Regions from separate parts of the Duganella vulcania genome, predicted to be linked through region 2. Evidence: predicted binding sites of a transcription regulator. Region 2 holds the regulator's gene; the other holds the start of a gene.

Region 1 (4,210 bases), on a different contig from region 2:
CAAGAACCGGACCTGGCCGACGCCCTGCTGGGCCAGGCGAAAATCGCCGCAATATCGCAGCACCTGGACCTGGCCGCCGAACGCATCGAACGCGCCTTGGCCAAACATCCCGACAACATCGAATGCCTGCGATTCAAGGGCGACCTGCAGCGCCTGCAGGGCAAGGAAGCGGAAGCCCTGCTGACGTACAAGAAGATCCTGACGCTGCAACCGAACAATACCCAGGCCCACGTCGACAGCGCCAACCTGCTGATCCAGGGCAAAAAGCTGGCCGAAGCCCGCGCCGAAATCGACGCCGCCCGCAAGAACGCGCCCGGCAGCTTGCAAGTGTTCTACACACAAGCCCTGCTCGATTTTCAGGAAGCGAAATATCCGGCGGCGCGCGACACCCTGCAGCAGATCTTGCGCGCGATGCCGGACCACATGCCCAGCGTCCTCCTGATGGGCTCGGTTCAGCTGGCGATGGGCTCGTATCTGGAAGCCGAACTGTCCTTCCGCAAATTCCTCGACACGACTCCGCACCAGGTCTACGCCAGCAAGCGCCTGGCCGGACTGCTGTTGAGGAGCGGCAAGACCGACGACGCGCTCTCCGTGCTGGAACCGCTGCTGGAAGCCAACCGGAAGGACGTGGAATTGCTGGCCCTGGCCGGGCAAGCGCAGATGCAGGCCCGGCATTTCGCCAAGGCCGCCGAGTACTTCCAGGCGGCCAGCGACCTGGCGCCGCAAACGGCCAGCCTGCACACCTCGCTGGGCTTGAGCCGCCTGGGCGCGGGCGAATCGGCGCGCGCGGTGGCCGAACTGGAACAGGCCACCACGCTGGACGACAAGAGCGGCCGCGCCGGCATCCTGCTGGCGATGACCTATTTGCGCAACCAGGAATACGACAAGGCCTTGTCGGCGATCACGGCGATGGAGCGGCACGACGGCAAAAATCCCCTGGTACAAAACATGAAGGGCGGCATCCTCCTGTCCAAACACGACCTGGCTGGCGCGCGCGCCGGCTTCGAGCAGGCGCTGGCGCTGGACCCTTCCTACCTGCCGGCGCTTGAAAACCTGGCGCAAATGGATCTGGCGGAAAAGAAACCCGAACAGGCGCGCCAGCGTTACGAGGCAGCGCTGGCCAAAGACAAGCGCAACGTTGGCCTGATGACGGCGCTGGCCCGCCTGGCCCTGCGGCGCAATAACGCCCCGGAAGCGATGCGCTGGCTGGAACGCGCCACCGCCGAACATCCCGACGCCCTGACGCCGGCCTTGCTGCTGGCGAATCTTTACCAGGGTGCCGGCGCCAGGGACAAGGCCCTGAAACTGGCCCAGTCGCTACTGACCAGCCATCCAGCCGATCCCGACGCGCTGGCGCTGCTGGCGCAGATCCAGGTTGCCAACGGCAACTACGAAGCGGGGCTGGAAAACTATGGCAAGCTGGCCGGATTGCAGCCGGCCTCGGCCGCCGTGCAGCTGCGCCGCGCCTATGCCCAGGCCGCGCTCAAGGACAAGGCCGGCGCCCTCGATTCCGCCAAGAAAGCCCTGCGCCTGAAACCGGACTGGTTCGAAGCCCAGGTCCTCGCCGCGACCTTGCTGGTGGAAAATAAAGACTACACCGAGGCGCTGGCCCTCGCCCAGACCGTGCAGCGCCAGCGGCCCGACCTGCCGGCGGGGCTGACGCTGGAGGGCGATATCTGGATGGAGCGGCAGAAACCGCAGGAAGCGCTGCGCGCCTACGAGCAGGCGTTCAAGATGAGCAAGTTGCCGCCGCTGGCGATCAAGCTCCACCAGGCGCTGCTGAAGGCGGGCAAAAGCAAGGAGGCGAACCAGCACGCCGCCCAGTGGCTGCAGCAACACCCGGCCGAGCTCAGCGTCCGGCTCTACCTGGCCAGCGCCGAGCTGTCGGCCGGGCGATACCCGGCGGCGATCGGCTTGTTCGAGTCCATCGTCCGGCTCGACCCGAAAAACGCCGTGGCGCTCAACAACCTGGCCTGGGCCTACCAGCAGGAAAAGGACGAGCGCGCCCTGGCCACCGCCGAACAGGCTTACCGGCTGGCCGGCACCAGCCCCGCCGTCCTCGACACCCTGGGCTGGATACTGTCCGAGCAAGGCGACACCGGCCGCGCCCTGCCCTTGCTGCGCAAGGCCAACACGCTGGCGCCCGACACGCCCGACATCAGCTATCACCTCGGCCTGACCCTGCTGAAGGCCGGCAATATCATCGCGGCGCGGCGCCAGTTGGAACAGTTGCTGGCCTCCGGCAAGGACTTCCCGAAACGCGCCGAGGTGAAGGCGAAACTCGACACGATGTAGTGTCGGTTATTTTTACAGGCCCTCGTTAACAGACCGGAACAACGCCAAAATATGCTGTTAAAACAATCACTTACACATTCCTTCGGACATGGCTTGGCATTTGCTAGGTAGAGGGTAGCCGCCCCGTTTAGATGGGTTGGCAAAGTTTCGAAGCCCCTTGCGTAGCGATTCTTCATTCATCAGGAAGGAAATAAAATGAAAAAATTAGGCACACTAAGCGCTCTGCTGGGAGCGCTGTTCTCGATCGGCGCAGTCCACGCGACCACGCTGGACACCCGTAGCGCCGCCAACGTGCTGTTTGCAGGCAACCCCGGAGAACCGGCCGCCCCGTCCGCCTTGGGCGGCGATGGCGTCCTCCAGAATTTCACGGGGATCGACTGGCATCAAAACGGCGCAGGCCTGGTTCAGGGGTTCACCCTGACCCCCGCCAACAATACCGGCGATTTCGCCGACTTCACCCTGACGTACCAGGCCTTCGCCGCAGCCATCGGCAGCACCTCGGCAACGCCGGATCTGCGCGTCGCGCCCCCAGGCCCCGCCGTAGGCACCTACGAGCTGACGACCACCGCCACCTTGCACGAACGGGCTACCTGCCTCAATGCGGGCTGCTCGACGGTCGCCCTCACCTTCACCCCCTCCACCACCAGCACCTGGACGGTGTATTTCGATAACTCGCCCGATGCCGACCAAGCGACCGGACTGGGATTCACCGATGGCGTGGCCATGCTGTCGGGCACCTGGGACGCGGAACTGTCGACCTTTTTAGCGACCGGCACGTCCGGCACTCCCGGCGCCACCGGCGTGGGCTCGGCGACGTTGGCCGGCACCGTGCTGATGACGAACTCGACCTACGTCTCGCCGGCCCTGGCCGGCACCCGGTTCGACACCACGCTCAACTTCCCCGGCCCGGCCGCGCCCGGCTTCACCCGTCCGCTGCTGGTCAACGGCATTGCGACCGGTCCGAACACGGATTCGCAATTCGTGTTGAACATCGACGGAGCCCAGCAATTCACGCCCGTGCCTGAGCCGGCCACGCTGGCGCTGGTTGCGGCAGGCATCTTCGGCATGGGGTCGTTCGGCCGCCGCCGCGAAAAACGGCAATGATCCCTGGCCGGGGTGTGCGATCGGTAATCGGTAGAGGCCGGCGCTTGGGGGCGCCGGCCTTTTTATTTCAGGCGCCGCGCCGGGCTGCCGCCCCAGATCTCGCCGGACTCGATGCGCGTGCCCTTGGCCACCAGCGAATTGGCCGCCACGATGGCGTTATTGCCTATCGTCACACCTGACAGCACGACCGCATGGGCGCCTATCGTGACATGGTCGCCTATCGTGATGAAATAATGTCCCAAGGTATCGCCCTCGATCACATGGGGCACCAGCAAGGCCGTCTCGCCCACCACGCTGTTAGCGCCCATGGTCACAAACGAGGGATCGTAAATGATGCCCGAGCTGTAGGTGTTGGCGCCCAGGCGGGCGCCCAGCCCGAGATAGATCAGCCGCATGATCGGAATCGGAATGATGCCGCCGCGTATCAGCGAATTGAACAGGATCAGGTAGAACAGCACATAGACCTGGTAGATGAACTCCTGCCTGGAGCCGAATTCGATATTGCCATCATGCAGGGGCAGCGCCCACATGAAAATCCGGAACACCAGCATGCCGTACAGGTAGACCAGCGCCACGGCCGCCGCGGTGACGGCCACGCCCCGGAAATCGCCCAGGCCGGGAATATTGCCCACGCCGCACCAGGCGCTCAGCACCGCCAGCAGCAACACCAGCGCCAGCATGGAAAGAAACACGACAATCGCGGAAGGTCTGATTTTTCGCATGAAAAAACTCCCCACAAGAAGGTCGATTATAGGGAAAGGAGGTTTTCCGGGCGTCGATGGACCTTGATCCCGCTCAAACGCCGCGCAAA
Region 2 (4,210 bases):
GCGCGCACGCCTTCGATCACTTCGCCATCCTCGAAGTTGTGGCGCACCAGCGTGCGCTCCATGCGCAGGCAGCCGGCCACGTCCAGCGCGGCGCCGCGCTTGACCAGCTCGTGCGTCACGCACATCATCAGCGGCGAGCGCGTGGCCATGACCTGCAGCGTCTTTTGCGCGAAGGCGCTGTCGTCCGTTTTCAGCGAGGCGATGATGGCCGGCACCGAGCCGGCGCCGAAGTGGCGATCGATGGCGGCGCGCTCGGCCGCCAGCTTGCTGTCGCCCGCCGCGCCCTTGAACGGCTCGGCGAAGGCGGCGATGGCCTCGGCCAGTTCCGCGCCGGCGGTCGATTCCAGGATGGCCTCCAGCACCTCCATCGCTTCGGCCGGCGCGTAGTGGTCGGCCAGTCCCGCGTACAGCGCGTCGGCCGCGCTAATGGTCACGCCGGTCACGCCGAGATAGCAGCCCAGCTTGCCCGGCGCGCGCGACAGGAAGTAGCTGCCGCCCACATCCGGGAACAGGCCGATGTTCACTTCCGGCATGGCCATTTTGGTCCGCCCGGTGACGATGCGCACGCGGCAGCCGGGGCCGCCCTGCGCCACGCCCATGCCGCCACCCATGACCACGCCATCCATCAGCGCGATGTACGGCTTGGGATAAAAATGGATCAGGTGGTTGAGCGCGTACTCCTCGGTGAAGAAGTCCTCCACCAGCGCGCTGCCGCCCTGCGGCGTGGCGCGGCCGGCGTCGTAGAAGAAGCGGATGTCGCCGCCGGCGCAGAAGGCCTTCTCGCTGCTGCTGCGGATGACCACGGCGGCCACGCCGCTGTCGTCGCGCCACGCCATCAGCGCCTGCGTGATGTCGCGCACCATCGCCAGCGATAAAGAGTTCAAGGCCTTGGGCCGGTCCAGCGTGATGAAGCCGGTTCCGTTGCTGACGCTGGTGTGGACGTATTCGCTCATGGGGTGCGCAGGATAGTGGTGAAAACCCTATTCTATGCGGGCGCAAAAAAGGGCGCCAGTGCGCCCTTAGTTTGATGGTGCCGGGGCCGTTGTTATAGGGCGGCGGCAGCGGGTTCGTAGCTATCCGGGAGATGCTTGATCGCATCGTGACCGTGCTCTTGGACCTTGGCTTTGTACTTCATGACCTGCCGATCCAGCTTGTCGACCAAGGTGTCGATGGCGGCGTACAGGTCCTGGGACAGGCTTTCCACGTAGACGGTCTTGCCCGACATGCGCAGGTTGATTTCAGCCTTCTGGCGTTTCTCTTTCTCTTTAAGGTTATCTACGGTCAGGATGACAGCAATATCAATCACTTGATCAAAGTGGCGGGTGACGCGTTCCAGCTTGCTCTGCACGTATTCACGGATGGCCGAGGTCACTTCGAGATGATGTCCACTGATGGTGAGATTCATACACACTCCTAAAGATAATGTCGCTTCTTACGGTTAGTGCGGGGCCCATTGCTACCGGGCGCGCAGGAACCAAGTAACTACAAAGACTTGCGGAGACTGACTGGCGGGATTTTCAAAGCTTCGCGATATTTGGCAACAGTTCGTCGCGCAATCACCATGCCTTGTTCTCCCAGCATGTCCGCAATCTTACTGTCGGATAAAGGATTTTTCGGGTCTTCTGCTCCTGTCAATTGCACAATGAGTGCGCGTATCGCCGTCGAACTTGCTTCCCCCCCCGCTTCGGTGGCGACATGGCTACCAAAGAAATATTTCAACTCAAACATGCCATGCGGGGTCAGCATATATTTTTGAGTTGTTACACGAGAAATAGTGCTCTCGTGTAGACCCAGTGTATCAGCAATTTCGCGAAGCACAAGGGGGCGCATGGCGACCGCGCCGTGCGAGAAAAAGTTCTTTTGTCGTTCTACTATCGCTTGTGCGACGCGCAAAATCGTGTCGAAACGCTGGCGCATATTCTTGATCAGCCACTTGGCTTCCTGCAGCTGCGCGCCCATCGCGCCCTCGCCTTTTCCCTGCTTGAGCAGGTTGGCGTACATGGCGTTCACGCGCAGGCGCGGCATGACGTCGTTGTTGAGGCTCACTTGCCAGCCGTTGCGTGATTTCTTGACGATCACATCCGGCACCACGTAGTCCGACACGTCCGACGCGAACGCCGAGCCCGGATGCGGATTGCACTGGCGGATGACGGTTTGTGCTTCGCGCAAATCCTCGTCGTCGCACAGCAGCGCCTTCTTCAATTTGTTGAAGTCGCGCTGGGCAAACCAGGTCAAATGATTTTCCACGATGGCCAGCGCCATGCGCCGCGTGACCAGCGGGATGCCCGGCAGGCGCTTGATCTGCAGCGCCAGACACTCGGACGCGTTGCGCGCGCCCACGCCCATCGGGTCGAAGCTTTGCAGCAGCGACAGCGCGGTGCGCAGTTCGTCGAGGTCCACCTCCAGCTCTTCCGGCAGGCGGGCGTGGATTTCCTCCAGCGATTCCTCCAGGTAGCCGTTCTCGTCCAGCGCGTCGATGATCAGCTCGACCAGCGCGCGGTCGCGCATCTCCAGCACCGTCACGCGCATCTGCTCCATCAGGTGCTCGCGCAGCGTGCAGTGGCTGGCCTCGAGCTGCGGACGCGCATCCTCGTCGTCGGGCGCCTTGCTGCGGCCGGCGTCGCTCCAGTCGACGTCGGCGTCGCTGCTGGTGCTCTCGGTGTCGGCGGCCGGGCCGTCGTAGTTGTCGGCGTCGGCGGCCGGCGCCTCCTGGGCGTTGGGCGGGCCTTCCGGCGGCGCGTCGCCGACCGGGGCTTGCTGGCTGATGGCGCCGTCCGACAGCAGCCGCAGCGAGCGGTCCAGCGGGTCGTCGAGGCGCTCCAGCAGCGGATTATCGGTCAGCAGCTGTTCCAGTTCCTGATGCAGCTCCAGCGTCGACAGTTGCAGCAGCCGGATCGACTGCTGCAACTGGGGCGTCAGCGCGAGGTGCTGCGACGTGCGCAGTTGCAAAGACTGTTTCATGGGTCACATACGGAAGTGTTCACCCAGATACACGCGACGCACCGATTCGTTGGCGATGATGTCGTCTGGCCGGCCTGAAGCCAATACCGTGCCCTGGTTGATGATATATGCGCGGTCGCAGATGCCCAGCGTCTCGCGCACATTGTGATCGGTAATGAGGACGCCGATGCCGCGTTCCTTGAGGAAGCGCACGATGCGCTGGATCTCAATGACGGCGATCGGGTCGACCCCGGCGAATGGTTCGTCGAGCAGCACGAAGCGCGGGTTGGTGGCCAGTGCGCGCGCGATCTCCACGCGGCGGCGCTCGCCGCCCGAAAGCGACAGCGCCTGGTTCTCGCGCAGCTTTTCGATCTGCAAATCGGCCAGCAGGGTATTGAGCCGTTCATCAATGGCAGCCTTGGATAAAGGCTTGCCGTCCACTTTCTGGATTTCGAGGACGGCGCGGATATTTTCTTCCACCGTCAGCTTGCGGAACACCGACGCTTCCTGCGGCAGGTAGGACAAGCCGAGCGAGGCGCGGCGGTGGATCGGCAGCGAGGAGATGTCGGTGCCGCTGATGTCGATGCTGCCGGCGTCCGACGGCACCAGGCCGACGATCATGTAGAACGAGGTGGTCTTGCCGGCGCCGTTGGGGCCGAGCAGGCCCACCACTTCGCCGCATTCCACTTGCAGGGACACGTCATGCACGACCTGGCGCTTGCCGTAGGTCTTTTGCAGGCCGCGTACGATCAGGGTGCTACCGCAGGATGGTTCCATGCTCACTTCTCCGTGGCCGGCGGCGTCGACGCGGCTGGCGTGGCGGCCGGCGCGGCCGGGCGGATGGTTGGCTGGATCACCATGGTGCCGCGGCCGGCGCCCGGCTTGCTCTCGCCGGTGACGGTGTTCTTCACGGCGAACTGTTCCTTGCGGCTGTCGTAGGAAATGAACTCGCCGTTGACCTCGTCGCTGAGGCGGCCGCCTTCGAGGCGGCGCACCTTGGCCTTGGAGAACAGCTTGACCAGGTCGGTCTTGTTGCTGTACTCGATGCGCTCGGCTTCGCCTTCGACCCACTGGTCGCCGGCGCCGTCGCGCTTCTGGCGGAAGGTGGCCGGCGTGCCCGGCGTGCTGGTCAGCACGACGAAGTCGTAGCCTTCCGGGTCGGTGGTCATCACCGCCTTGGGCGACTTCAGCAGCAAGGTGCCGCGCGTCAGGATCACGTTGCCGATCAGCGTCTTGACCTGCTTGACGTCGTCGATCTGCAGATCATCAT

Evidence for each region. The regulator sigma-54, encoded in region 2, starts transcription at its own class of promoters, with help from an activator protein. The targets are predictions, from matches to a motif close to TGGCANGNAANCTGCTTT.
Region 1: a site for sigma-54 is predicted at 2,385-2,402, ahead of pepA (flocculation-associated PEP-CTERM protein PepA). Genes of this name have one in related genera too.

The regions. Positions count from the first base shown of each region.
Region 1 covers NZ_WWCX01000006.1:85,877-90,086, forward strand. Annotated here, with positions in the region: gene prsT (XrtA/PEP-CTERM system TPR-repeat protein PrsT) at 1-2,295, shown strand, start outside; gene pepA (flocculation-associated PEP-CTERM protein PepA) at 2,491-3,399, shown strand; gene GTP90_RS07045 (acyltransferase) at 3,462-4,121, opposite strand.
Region 2 covers NZ_WWCX01000024.1:6,013-10,222, forward strand. Annotated here, with positions in the region: gene GTP90_RS15435 (enoyl-CoA hydratase/isomerase family protein) at 1-953, opposite strand, end outside; gene hpf (ribosome hibernation-promoting factor, HPF/YfiA family) at 1,046-1,405, opposite strand; gene GTP90_RS15445 (RNA polymerase factor sigma-54) at 1,483-2,961, opposite strand; gene lptB (LPS export ABC transporter ATP-binding protein) at 2,965-3,717, opposite strand; gene lptA (lipopolysaccharide transport periplasmic protein LptA) at 3,720-4,210, opposite strand, start outside.